Regions from separate parts of the Xanthomonas campestris pv. campestris str. ATCC 33913 genome, predicted to be linked through region 2. Evidence: predicted binding sites of a transcription regulator. Region 2 holds the regulator's gene; each other region holds the start of a gene.

Region 1 (3,184 bases), 1.4 Mb from region 2:
GTACGAAGGCATGTTCACCCCGCCAAGCCTGCAGGGCTCGCTGTCGTTCACCGGCAACCATGGCGGCATCAACTGGGGCGGCGTGTCGGTCGATCTGCAGCGCGGCATCATGGTGATGAACAGCAATCGCCTGCCCTATACCGAGCACGTCTACCCGCGCACGGTGATGAACGAGCTGGGCGTGGTGTCGGTGTTCAACGGCAGCAGCAAGACCAAGGGCTACATGGCGCAGGAAGGCCTGGCCTATGGCGCGCGCAAGGAGCCGTGGATGTCGCCGCTCAACACGCCGTGCGTGGCACCGCCGTGGGGCTATATCTCCGGCGTGGATCTGCGCACGCAGCAGGTGATCTGGCGCCGTCCGCTGGGCACCGGTTACGACCAGGGCCCAATGGGCATCCCGTCCAAGACCAAGTTCGAGATCGGCACCCCGAACAACAGCGGCTCGCTGGCCACTGCCGGCGGCGTCACCTTCATCGGTGCCAGCCTGGACAACTTCATCCGCGGCTTTGACACCCGCACCGGCAAGCAGGTCTGGGAGACCCGCGTGCCTGCGGGCCCGCAGGCCGCGCCGCTGAGCTACACCATCGATGGCAAGCAGTACATCGTTGCCGCGGTGGGTGGCCATGACCGCATGGAAACCAAGTCCGGCGACAGCGTCATTGCCTGGGCACTGCCCGACGACGCGGCCGCCAGCGCCAAATAACGTCTGAGGTTGTGCAGTGACGTTGAACCGGCCGTCGCAAGACGGCCGGTTTTTTTGTGCGTGCCTGAAGAGCGCCGCGCTCCGAGGGGCACTTTCCGCCGCGTCGTGCGTGCGGCCGCAAGCGAATCACAGCGAGTTAGCGCACGCCATTGCCCGCGGGGCGAGCTGCGATGCGGCAGCGGCGATCGGCCCAGCCTCGCCATCGCGGGGGGGGTTCCTGCCTGGGGTACGGAGCGCAGGCTGCACCCTTCGTCTTGAACCCCATGCACTGTCGGGCAGGCCGAAAGTTCACATTTCAATAACAAAATAAATGTGCGCTTCGTCAGGAAATCGCCGGGAGCGCCCAACCCTGCCTCAGGACTGAAAACCGCTTCCAAATCAAGCACATCGGCATTTTTAGGGTACCGGCGTGCTGATTCCGACGAACGGCGCCTTCACACCGTCATGATTCGGGCCCGGCCGCCGATACCCCCTTGCAGCTACACACTGCCGGACGCGCTCCCCACCCAGAACACCAGTCGGACACCAGCCTATGTTGCCTACCCTCGATGCCGCACCCGCCTCTCCTCCGCCCACCGGCCGGAACGTTGCGCGTGCCACCTGGACAGCCTGGTTGCCGGCCGCGGCGCAGGCCGCGTTGCTGATCCTGCTTGCCGTCTACGCCGCCACGGCCATGCCCGGCGGCTTCTGGCACACCCTGGGCACGCTGCTACCGGCATTACTGGTGCTCGGCGCCGCCAGTGCGGGGCTGTGGTGGTGGTCGCGCCGGCGCACTGCCACCCAGCTCGACCAGGCAGTCACCGCCATTGCCGCCATCGGCGAAGGCCGCTTCCAGCGCCTGGACGCGCGCAGCGCCAGCGGCGAACTCGCGCCGTTGCTGCGCACCCTGCAAGCCACCCAGGACAAGCTCGCCCTCCGCCTCGACGTGATGGAGCAAGGCTTGCGCCACGGCCAGTTCGTGATCAAGGCGCTGGACGATCTGGACACCATGATCCGCATCGCCGATGACGACGGCCAGGTGCTGTTCGCCAACCGCAAACTGCTCAAGATGCTCAAGCTGATCGAGCCGGACGTGCAGAGCTTCCGCCCCAGCTTCCATGCCGAAGGTTTCGTCGGCGGCAGCATCGGCGACATCTATCCGGACAGCCAGGCCGCCATCGACCGTATGCGTGCGCTCACCGCCTCCAAGGCCGTGCGTGCGCCGTTCTTCGGCCGCCAGATCGACTTCGTCTACAGCCCGATCATCGCCGCCGACGGCACCAAGCTCGGCACCATCGCGCAGTGGATGGACGTCACCGCGCAGGTCAACGCCGAGCAGGCGCTGATCGAGATCATCGATGCCGCTGCCGCTGGCGATTTCAGCCGCCGCATGCAGATGGACGGCATGGACGGCGTGCTGCTGTCGCTGGCGCAAGGCATCAACCGCATTTACGACTCGGTGGAAACGCATCTGGCTGCATTGGCGCGCGTGATCAGCGCGCTGGCCGAGGGCGACCTCACCCAGCGCGTGGATGGCGATGCGCATGGCATTTTCGCGCGCCTGCGTGACGACACCAACCAGACCGTGATCCGCCTGACCGAAATCATCGGCGGCATCCAGACCGCGTCGGACACCATTCGCCGCGCTGCGGTGGAAATCGCTGCCGGCAACACCGATCTGTCCGAACGCACCGAGCAACAGGCCGCGAGCCTGGAAGAAACCGCCAGCTCCATGGAAGAACTCACCTCCACCGTGAAGCAGAATGCCGACAGCGCGCAGCAGGCCAACAAGCTGGTGCTGGGCACCGGCGAAGTGGCGCAGAACGGTGGCCAGGTGATGGACGATGTGGTGTCCACCATGAGCCAGATCAGCACTGCCTCGCGCAGGATCGGCGAGATCATCGGCGTCATCGACGGCATCGCGTTCCAGACCAACATCCTGGCGCTCAACGCCGCGGTGGAAGCAGCGCGCGCCGGCGAACAGGGCCGCGGCTTCGCGGTGGTGGCCTCGGAAGTGCGCGCCCTGGCGCGACGTTCGGCCGATGCAGCCAAGGAGATCAAATCGTTGATCGCCGACTCCACCGACAAGGTGGAACTGGGCTCGGGTCTGGTGCACCGCGCCGGCGCGACCATGCGCGAGATCGTCGGCTCGGTGAAGCACGTCACCGACATCATGAGCGAGATCACCTCGGCCAGCGCCGAACAGTCCAGCGGCATCGAGCAGGTGAACCGCACCGTGGCGCAGCTGGACGAAGTGACCCAGCGCAACGCCGCCCTGGTGGAAGAAGCCACCGCCGCCGCGCGCAGCCTGGAAGAACAGGCAGTGGAACTGGCCGATGCGGTGTCCATCTTCCGCCTGCAATCAGACACCCGCGGTAGCTCGAACGTGGTACGCGGCAGTTTTGGAAGCGCGGCGGCGTAACCCCGCACACCACCCGCATTCGTAGGAGCGCGCTTGCGCGCGATGGGGCCTCGCCGGTAACGCCCCATCGCGCGCAAGCC
Region 2 (3,184 bases):
CGGCGTCATCGCCCTGGTCGGCCCGACCGGCGCCGGCAAGACCACCACCATCGCCAAGCTCGCCCAGCGCTTCGCCGCCCAGCACGCCCCGCGCGACGTGGCCCTGGTCACCACCGACACCCAGCGTGTCGGCGGCCGCGAACAGCTGCACAGCTACGGCCGCCAGCTCGGCATCGCCGTGCACGAGGCCGACAGCGCCGAAAGCCTGCTGGAGCTGCTCGAGCGCCTGCGCGACTACAAGCTGGTACTGATCGACACCGCCGGCATGGGCCAGCGCGACCGCGCCCTGGCCGCCCAGCTCAACTGGCTGCGCGCCGCCCGCCAGGTCACCTCGTTGCTGGTGCTGCCCGCCAACGCCCATTTTTCCGACCTCGACGAGGTCGTGCGCCGCTTCGCCCATGCCAAGCCCCAGGGCGTGGTGCTGACCAAACTCGACGAGACCGGACGCTTCGGCAGCGCCCTGTCGGTGGTCGTCGATCACCAGATGCCGATCACCTGGGTCACCGACGGACAACGCGTCCCCGATGACCTGCACCGTGCCAATGCCGCCAGTCTCGTTCTTCGCCTTGAAGATTTGCGGCGCGCTGCCGATAAGCCCTGTACTCCGGAGCACAACCATGCAGTCGCGTGAATACGCAAAGCTGACCAACGCCTTCCCCCTGTCGGCGACCCGTCCCGAGCCTTTGGGCCCGGTGCGCACCATTGCCGTGACCGGTGGCAAGGGTGGCGTGGGTAAAACCAACATCTCCGCCAACCTGGCGGTGGCCCTGGCCGACATGGGCAAGCGCACCCTGCTGCTCGACGCCGACCTGGGCCTGGCCAATCTGGACGTGGTGCTGGGCCTGTCGCCCAAGTACACCCTGGCCGACCTGATCGCCGGCCGCTGCACGCTGGACGAAGTGATCATCGAAGGCCCCGGCGGCGTGCTCGTGGTGCCGGCCGCCTCCGGTCGCCGCCACATGGCCGAACTGGCCCCGGCCCAGCACATCGGCCTGGTCAACGTGTTCTCCGAACTGGAGCGCGACCTGGACGTGATGGTCATCGACACCGCCGCCGGCATCACCGACAGCGTGCTGACCTTCTGCCAGGCCGCCCAGGACACCGTGGTGGTGGTCTGCGACGAGCCGGCCTCGATCACCGACGCCTACGCGCTGATCAAGGTGCTCTCGCGCGAACGCGGCGTGGACCGCCTGCAGATCATCGCCAACATGGTGCGCGACCCCAACGAAGGCCGCCTGCTGTACGACAAGCTCTCGCGGGTGTGCGAAAAGTTCCTCGGCGATGTCTCGCTGAACTACCTCGGCCACGTGCCGCAGGACGATTGGCTGCGCCTGTCGGTGCAGCGCCAGCAACCGGTCATCAAGGCCTACCCGGCCAGTCCCTCGGCACAGGCCATTGCCGAAATCGCACGCCGTACCTCGCGCTGGCAGGCCCCCACCGTGCCGCGCGGCAACGTCGAGTTCTTCGTCGAACGCATCATCCAACGGGGAGTGGCCGCATGAGTACCGCCACCGCAACGACCGCCACGGCCCAGTACCGTGCCGTGCAACGCAATAACGCCAACGATGTGGTCACCCAGCACGCCGACCTGGTGCGCCGGATCGCCCACCATCTGGCCGCGCGCCTGCCGGCGAGCGTGGAAGTGGACGATTTGATCCAGGCCGGCATGATCGGCCTGATCGAAGCCTCGCGCAGCTACGACTCCGACCAGGGCGCCTCGTTCGAAACCTATGCCTCGATCCGTATCCGCGGCTCGATGATCGACGAGATCCGTCGGGGCGACTGGGTGCCGCGCTCGGTGCACCGCCGGGCCCGCGACGCCGCCGCCGCCGTGCGCAAGATCGAACAGAACACCGGCCGCGCCGCCGCCGCCACCGAAGTGGCCGCCGCGATGGAGATGCCGCTGCCCGACTACCTGCGCCTGATGGAAGACGCCGCACGCGGCCAGGTGCTGAGCCTGGAATCGCGCATCGAAGACCACGGCGAACTGGACACCACCGCCAAGGGTGGCCCCAATCCGCAGCAGATGATGGAGCGCGGCGAGTTTGGTCGCGAGCTGGGCAAGGCCATTGGCCAGTTGCCCGAGCGCGAGCAGCTGGTGCTGTCGCTGTACTACGAACAGGAATTGAACCTGAAGGAAATCGGCGCCGTGCTCGGTGTCAGCGAGTCGCGCGTCTGCCAGATCCATGGCCAGGCCGTGGTGCGTTTGCGCGGCCGCCTCAAAGTCTTCGAGCTGGCAGATGCCGGTGTCGAAATTGACGATTAATTTTTTCGTGTTAGGAGCTTGATGTGAATAAGAACATGCGGATCCTGATCGTGGACGACTTCTCGACGATGCGCCGTATCGTCAAGAATCTGTTGGCGGATCTCGGCTTCACCAATACCGCAGAGGCCGAAGACGGCAACAGCGCACTGGCTGCGTTGCGCGCGGGCCCGTTCGATTTCGTGGTCACCGACTGGAACATGCCCGGCATGACCGGCATCGACCTGCTGCGCAACATCCGCGCCGACGCCAAGCTCAAGCACCTGCCGGTGATGATGGTGACCGCCGAGGCCAAACGCGAACAGATCATCGAAGCCGCCCAGTGCGGCGTGAACGGCTACATCATCAAGCCGTTTACCGCCCAGACCCTGGAAGAAAAGCTGGGCAAGGTGTTCGAACGTCTGGCGGCGACCGCCTGATGAACGCCACCGTGGACACCAATGCCGAACGCGCCGCGCTGATCGACCGCCTGCAGGGCGCGCTCGATGCGTTGGAAAGCGGTGACGAAGCCGCCTGGAAGCGCGAGGTCGACCACCTCGCCGCCTTGCGCACCCGTCCGATGATGCAGGGCCTGAGCCGGCTTGCACGCGAACTGGGCCAGGCCCTGGGCGAACTGCCCACCGTGCCCGAAGAAGCCGGCGAGCTGGACGACGCCTGCTCGCGGTTGGACCACGTGGTGGAAATGACCGAAAAGGCCAGCCATCGCACGCTGGATCTGGTCGAAGAATGCCGTTTGCTGGCGAACCAGCTGCGCGATGGTGGTCTCAACCAGGACCAGGGCGCGCTGATGGACAAGATGCGCCACAACCTGACCGAGCTGTCGCTGGCGCAGAGCTACCAGGACCTGAGCGGCCAGATCATTCGGCGCGTGGCCGGCATCGTGCGGCGCGTGCATGAAGGCTTTGGTGCCCTCGGCCTGCC
Region 3 (3,184 bases), 970 kb from region 2:
CGAGGCGTTCCAGCGCGAACTCAGTCGCGGTGGCCAGCTGTATTTCCTGCACAACGATGTGGAAAGCATCGTGCGCATGCAGCGCGACCTCTCCGAGCTGGTGCCGGAAGCGCGCATCGGCATCGCGCATGGGCAGATGCCCGAGCGCGAGCTGGAACGGGTGATGCTGGATTTCCAGAAGCAGCGCTTCAACGTGCTGCTGTCGACCACGATCATCGAATCGGGCATCGACATTCCCAACGCCAACACCATCATCATCAATCGTGCCGATCGCTTTGGCTTGGCACAGTTGCATCAGTTGCGTGGCCGCGTCGGTCGCTCGCATCACCGCGCCTACGCATATCTGGTGGTGCCGGACCGCCGCTCGATGACCTCCGATGCAGAAAAGCGCCTGGAAGCGATTGCCTCCATGGACGAACTGGGCGCCGGCTTCACCCTGGCCACGCACGATCTGGAGATTCGTGGTGCCGGCGAGCTGCTGGGCGAGGACCAGAGCGGGCAGATGGCCGAGGTGGGTTTCAGCCTGTACACCGAACTGCTGGAACGCGCGGTGCGCAGCATCCGCCAGGGCAAGCTGCCCGACCTGGATGCCGGCGAAGAAGTGCGCGGCGCCGAGGTGGAACTGCACGTGGCCTCGCTGATTCCCGAGGACTACCTGCCGGATGTACACACGCGCCTGACGCTGTACAAGCGCATTTCCAGTGCCCGCGACAGCGATGCCTTGCGCGAGTTGCAGGTGGAAATGATCGACCGCTTCGGCCTGCTGCCGGACCCGGTCAAGCACCTGTTCGCGATCGCCGAGCTCAAGTTGCAGGCCAATGCCTTGGGCGTGCGCAAGCTGGATCTTGGCGAGAATGGCGGCCGGCTGGTGTTCGAGGCAAAGCCGTCGATCGACCCGATGACCGTGATCCAGATGATCCAGAAGCAGCCGAAGATCTACACCATGGACGGCCCGGACAAACTGCGCATCAAGCTGCCGTTGCCCGAGGCTGCCGACCGCTTCAAGGCGGCACGTGGGCTGTTGACGGCCCTGGCACCGCGCTGAGGGGTTGCACCGTGCAATGCGCCCTGCTGGGGCGCACTGCACGGGCACGCTGCAGCTGTGGTGTTGAAGGCCGCGCACGCACTGTGCAACGCGCCGACGGTAATCAGCGATCTACCTTGGCCTGTTTTGGCGCATTGAATGCCCAGTGCAAGGCACTGCCCGCCAGCATCGCAGGCACAAACCACGATTGAACCCAGCGCCTGATCGCGGTGCATCTGTACTGCGCGATCATGAAAGCGTGCAGCGGCAATCGCCTGCAGCAGAGCAGCGCAACCGAGCAAGCTGCGTTTCGCAAAACCGCGCTGCGCGTTGGCCGCACTCTATACAGACGCAGACATGGGCAATGAGTGCTGCTCGCCGCGGAACCTTGTGTCAGACATCCATGTCAGCCATCACTAGCGTGCTCAACAGGCAGGCTTTTCGCATGCACAGCAATCACGCATGCCTTGAAACTGCATGCGCCTTTGATGGCAACCAAAACACCATGCCGTCGCAGCGCTCGCTTAAAAGCAGACTCAGCCGACAAGCAGCACGAATCACGTCATCGCAAACCTGAGCGGTTAACGCCCACGCAGTGATGCGCATCGCAAATCGGCCGCTTGGCTGAATTCGGCCTAAATATTTCTGTCACGCGCCGATACCTGCATAGACCGACACGACTTGGGCTTACTTGGTAGCGCGTGAAGCCGATGTCGAGGTGAGAACTTCTCCGCGTCATGCCACGCACGTGTCATCGCTTCACGAGGCCGCAATGGACATCTTTTCGTTGGATCTACCCGCCCCGCTCACGCTTGCCCTCGAAGGCGAGATGACCATCCGTCGCGCTGCCGAGCTCAAGCCATTGCTGCAGCCGGCGCTGGCGCATCCGGGTGGCGTGCGTCTGGACCTGGCTGCGGTCAGCGAGATCGACACCACTGGCCTGCAGCTGCTGCTCGCCACCAAGCAGGCGGTGCAGGCTGACGGACGCCCGTTTGTGTTGACCGACTCAAGCCGCGCCGTGGTCGATGTGATCGAACTGCTGGGCCTGCTGGAAGCGCTGTACCCGCACGCCGCCACCGGTCTGGGCGAACGAATTCATTAACACGGACAGGTGACGCGCATGGACATGAACCAGCTGATGCAGACCTTCCTGGCCGAGAGCCGGGATCTGCTCGAAGACATGGAACGTCACCTGTTACAGGCCGAGCGTGGCGAGTCCTCGCCGGATGCGGTGAACGCGATCTTCCGTGCGGCGCACACCATCAAGGGCTCCGGCGGTCTGTTCGATCTGCCGCAGCTGGTGGGCTTCACCCATTTGGTGGAAAGCGTGCTGGATCTGGTGCGCGAAGAATCGGTGGCGCTGCAGTCGGAACTGATCGCCTTGCTGCTGGTGTGCTGCGACCACATCCATGCATTGGTGGAGACCGCCGCCGACCCCAGCCATGCCGATCCCGCTGCATTGGCCGCCGAAGCCGAGCCCCTGCTGGCGCAATTGCAAACCTACCTGCAAGGCAGCGTTTGCGGCGCAACTGTCAGCGACGCGCAGCGCAGCACGCCGGAAAAACAAAGCGGTTACTGGCGCGTCAACCTGACCCTGTTTGCCGATGCGCTGCGTTTTGGCAACTCGCCGTTGAAGCTGATCCGCAACCTGCGCGGGCTCGGTTCCGTCGAGTCGATCAGCACCGACTACAGCAAATTGCCGGTGTTCGAGGAGCTCGACCCGGAAGCCAACTACCTTGGATTCCAGATCCTGCTGCGCAGCGATGCAGACCGCGCGGCGATTGAAGACGTGTTCGAATTCGTGCGCGAAGACTGCGACCTGGAGATCGTCGCGGTGCCGGCGCCACTGGACACCACGCTCAGCGCCGCGACCGCCATCGTCACTGCGGAACCGGTGCACGCACCGGCACCGGCCATTGCCGCGGTACCGCCACCGCGCGCCGCTGCAACGACTGCCGAGACTGCGCCGCGTTCCAATGAAGCGCGCTCCATCCGCGTGGACGCCGACAAGCTCGATCGCATGATCGACCTGGTGGGCGAGTTGATCATCGCGGTGGCCAGCACCGGCACCAATGCACAGCGCACCGGTGATGCGCAGCTGCTCGAATCCACCTCGATCCTGGCGGGCCTGGTTGAAGAGGTACGCGAAAGTGCACTGCA
Region 4 (3,184 bases), 550 kb from region 2:
CAGCCTGGCACGCTTGAAGGCCATCGAAGCCGACATTCCGTTGCTGGAAACTGCCGAAGCGCAGTACCGCCATCGGATCGCCGTGTTGCTCGGTCAACAGCCGAATGCGCTGGATGCCACCCTGGTGGCGCGCACCGCACCGCCGTTCGCCCGCGCCTTGCCGCTCGGCGATACCGCCAGCTTGCTGCGGCAACGCCCGGACGTGCGCACCGCCGAACGGCGTCTGGCTGCGGCCACCGCACAGGTGGGCGTGGCCACGGCCGATCTGTTCCCGCGCATCAGCGTGAGCGGCTTTGTCGGCTTTCTGTCTGGCGATGCGGCCAGGTTGACCCAGGGCAACGCAAAGGCCTGGTCGATCACGCCGTCGATCAGCTGGGCCGCGTTCGACTTCGGCACCGTACGTGCACGCCTGCGTGCCAGCAAGGCGCAGGCCGAAGGCGCGTTGGCGCAGTACCAGCAGACCGTGCTGCTGGCACTGGAAGATACCGAAAATGCCTTGACCGGCTACGGGCGTCAGCAGGCGCGCCTGGCGATCGTGGTGGACCAGGCCAATGCGGCGCGGCGTGCCGAGCAGCTGGCGCAGATCCGCTACCGCGAGGGTTCGGAAGACTTCCTGACCCTACTGGATGCACAGCGCACCCAACTGGCAGCCGACGATGCATTGGCGCAGGCCGAAGCAGCGGTCAATGTCGGCGTGGTCGGCGTCTACAAGGCGCTGGGTGGCTGGAAGCAAGGTGAGGCACCGGCCGCGCCGGTGGCAGTGGCCGAGCGCTGAGATGGCAGGGCGGGGCGGCCGCGCGGCCGTCCCGCCCATGCATGCACGACGGTATCAATCGCTGATCGGCAATTGCCGATCAGCGCTGGATGACTCAGTCGGCGATGCGCACGCTGTCGCGGCCGCCGTTCTTGGCCAGATACAGCGCCGCATCCGCACGCGAAAACCAGTCTTGCCAGTGCGTTTCGCCATCGTGGCGGGCCGCGCCCAGCGACACGGTGATGCGTCCGCCCGGCCCACGTAATCCGTTGCGGATCACCTTGCGCAAGCGCTCGGTGGCCGCTTCCAGTTCCGCCAGCGAGCCGGCGCGCAGCAGCACTACGAATTCTTCGCCGCCGAAGCGGAACACCTGATAGGGCTCACGCACCTCGAACCGCAGGATCGTGGCCAGGTCAGCCAATGCCGCATCGCCGGCGGCATGCCCGTACAGATCGTTGACGTCCTTGAAGTGGTCCAGGTCCAGGATGATCAGGCTGTTGAGCCGATCCTGCGGCTGACGTTGATCGATCTGATGGGTGAGCGCGCGCTCGAGCATGCGCCGGTTGGGCAGGCCGGTCAGCGCATCCAGCGAGGCCAGTTCTTCCAGATGCACGCGGTCGTCCTGCATGCGCACCGAGAACGCGTAGCCCACCGCCAGCGTCACCAAGGTGACCATCACGGTGGAGATGCCCTGGCCAGGGCTGACGATCAAGCCGGGCAGCAACAGCAAGGCCGCCAGCAACGGCAGGCTCAGCAACACCGCGCGCTGCGGGCCGCAGAGAAAATAATTGGTGGCCAGCACCGGGAACAACCAGGGCAGGGCGCCGTCGCCGCCGCTCCAGCAGCCGATCAGGCAGCCAGCGACATTGATGGAGGCCAGCCACACCCCGCCGCGTCCAGTGCGCTCGGCACTGCGCATGCGCCAGCCACGCCACACCGCGACCAGGCCGAGTGCGGCAGTCAACGCACATGCCACCCCTTGGCCATGCATGGCCAGGTACACCGCGTACAGGCAGAGCAACAGCGCGGTGATCGGCCCGAGCATCTTGACGATGCCGAGGCGGAAATCCCGCCGCAAATGGAGGATCACGGGCGAAGTTCTGGAGGAGTCGGCATCAGTATCGGCCGACGCGTGCGAAAGTTGAGGGAAGGTGGCGCGCGCCGGCAGCGCATCGTGCGTGCGCAACGTTGGTCAGATGCCGCTACGGCGCACAACGCTGATCAGCACGTACCTCGGCGCGCCGCAGCCGATCAGATGCCGCATCCCACACGCGCTGTACGGTTTCGCAGATCCTTGACGGCATAGCCGCAACCTTGGGGCTTTGCCGTGGAGTCACCGATGCCTAATCGCTCAGAGTTGGATGCGCACCTGGATGCGCTGCAGGACGCACTGCCGAACGTGGCGTCCGATGAAGACGCCGACTTCGATTATCTGGATTTCCAGGCCCGCGCCGAGGCCGTCCTGCACAGCGCCGCACCCGAAGACGCCGCGCATGTGCGTGGCCGCATCGACGACATGCTGGCCAGCGCCGGGCTGATCCCGACCGACGACAACGGGCAGGCCTGTCGCTGACAGCACGGGCCTGGCGTCACACGCTGCCCGGCGTCACCGCGCTGACCACCTGATTGCGCCCGGCCTGCTTGGCCCGATACAGCGCCTCGTCGGCCTTGCGCAGCAACTGCGCGGCGTTGCCTGCATGCCCGGGAAAGGTCGCGACGCCGAACGAGGCGGTGATCTTGGGCAGTGACACGCCATCGGCCATTACCTGCAGGCCATCGATGCCGGCGCGTAATTTCTCCGCCATCGCGCTGGCGGTGGCCAGGTCGACCTCGGGCAGGATGATGGTCAGTTCCTCGCCGCCGTAGCGGCAGCAGATGTCTTCGCCGCGGGTCTGCGCCAGCAGCAGTTCGCCGATCGCAGCAAGCACGCGGTCGCCGCCACTGTGGCCATGCAGGTCGTTGAATTGCTTGAAATGGTCCACGTCCAGCATCAGCACCGACAGTGGCTGCACGCGTCGGGTGCAGCGCGACAGCTCGTGGTTGAGCGCTTCTTCCAGATAGCGGCGGTTGAACAGGCCGGTCAGCGGGTCACGGATGGATTGCTGGCGCAGCGTCTCGCGCAGGCGCAGGTTGTGCAGCGCCAACGACAATTGTTCGGCGGCCGCCTCGGCCACGGTCAGCGAGGCCAGTTCCTGCGCGTTGTCGCCGCGCAGCGCGAGCATGCCCAGCTGGGTGCCCTGTGCCGACAATGGAATGCAGACCGTGCTCGCATGCGGCGGAAGATTGACGCCGGCATGCTGGCAGACCATGCCTACGCTGGCGTCCTCCACCAGGTGAGTGCGGTCGCGTCGCAGTGCCCAGCACTCTTCGGGCGCGATGCTCCCGCGTTCGCCATCGGCCAGCGTTCCCCACGCCGCCACCTGCTCGGCG

The links. Region 2 encodes FliA, which starts transcription of late flagellar genes. Its sites were predicted from a motif close to TAAAGTTTNNCNNNCNNNGGCCGATAA; they were not measured.
Region 1: a site for FliA is predicted at 1,146-1,172, ahead of XCC_RS15995 (methyl-accepting chemotaxis protein). Genes of this name have one in related genera too.
Region 3: a site for FliA is predicted at 1,660-1,686, ahead of XCC_RS13990 (STAS domain-containing protein). Genes of this name have one in related genera too.
Region 4: a site for FliA is predicted at 1,873-1,899, ahead of XCC_RS07510 (GGDEF domain-containing protein). Genes of this name have one in related genera too.

What each region holds. Positions count from the first base shown of each region.
Region 1 covers NC_003902.1:3,654,266-3,657,449, forward strand. Annotated here, with positions in the region: gene XCC_RS15990 (glucose/quinate/shikimate family membrane-bound PQQ-dependent dehydrogenase) at 1-703, shown strand, start outside; gene XCC_RS15995 (methyl-accepting chemotaxis protein) at 1,236-3,104, shown strand.
Region 2 covers NC_003902.1:2,229,059-2,232,242, reverse strand. Annotated here, with positions in the region: gene flhF (flagellar biosynthesis protein FlhF) at 1-631, shown strand, start outside; gene XCC_RS09915 (MinD/ParA family protein) at 618-1,502, shown strand; gene XCC_RS09910 (RNA polymerase sigma factor FliA) at 1,499-2,266, shown strand; gene cheY (chemotaxis response regulator CheY) at 2,290-2,682, shown strand; gene XCC_RS09900 (protein phosphatase CheZ) at 2,682-3,184, shown strand, end outside.
Region 3 covers NC_003902.1:3,198,890-3,202,073, forward strand. Annotated here, with positions in the region: gene mfd (transcription-repair coupling factor) at 1-1,045, shown strand, start outside; gene XCC_RS13990 (STAS domain-containing protein) at 1,797-2,126, shown strand; gene XCC_RS13995 (chemotaxis protein CheA) at 2,145-3,184, shown strand, end outside.
Region 4 covers NC_003902.1:1,681,064-1,684,247, forward strand. Annotated here, with positions in the region: gene XCC_RS07505 (efflux transporter outer membrane subunit) at 1-775, shown strand, start outside; gene XCC_RS07510 (GGDEF domain-containing protein) at 870-1,844, opposite strand; gene XCC_RS07515 (hypothetical protein) at 2,094-2,327, shown strand; gene XCC_RS07520 (sensor domain-containing diguanylate cyclase) at 2,344-3,184, opposite strand, start outside.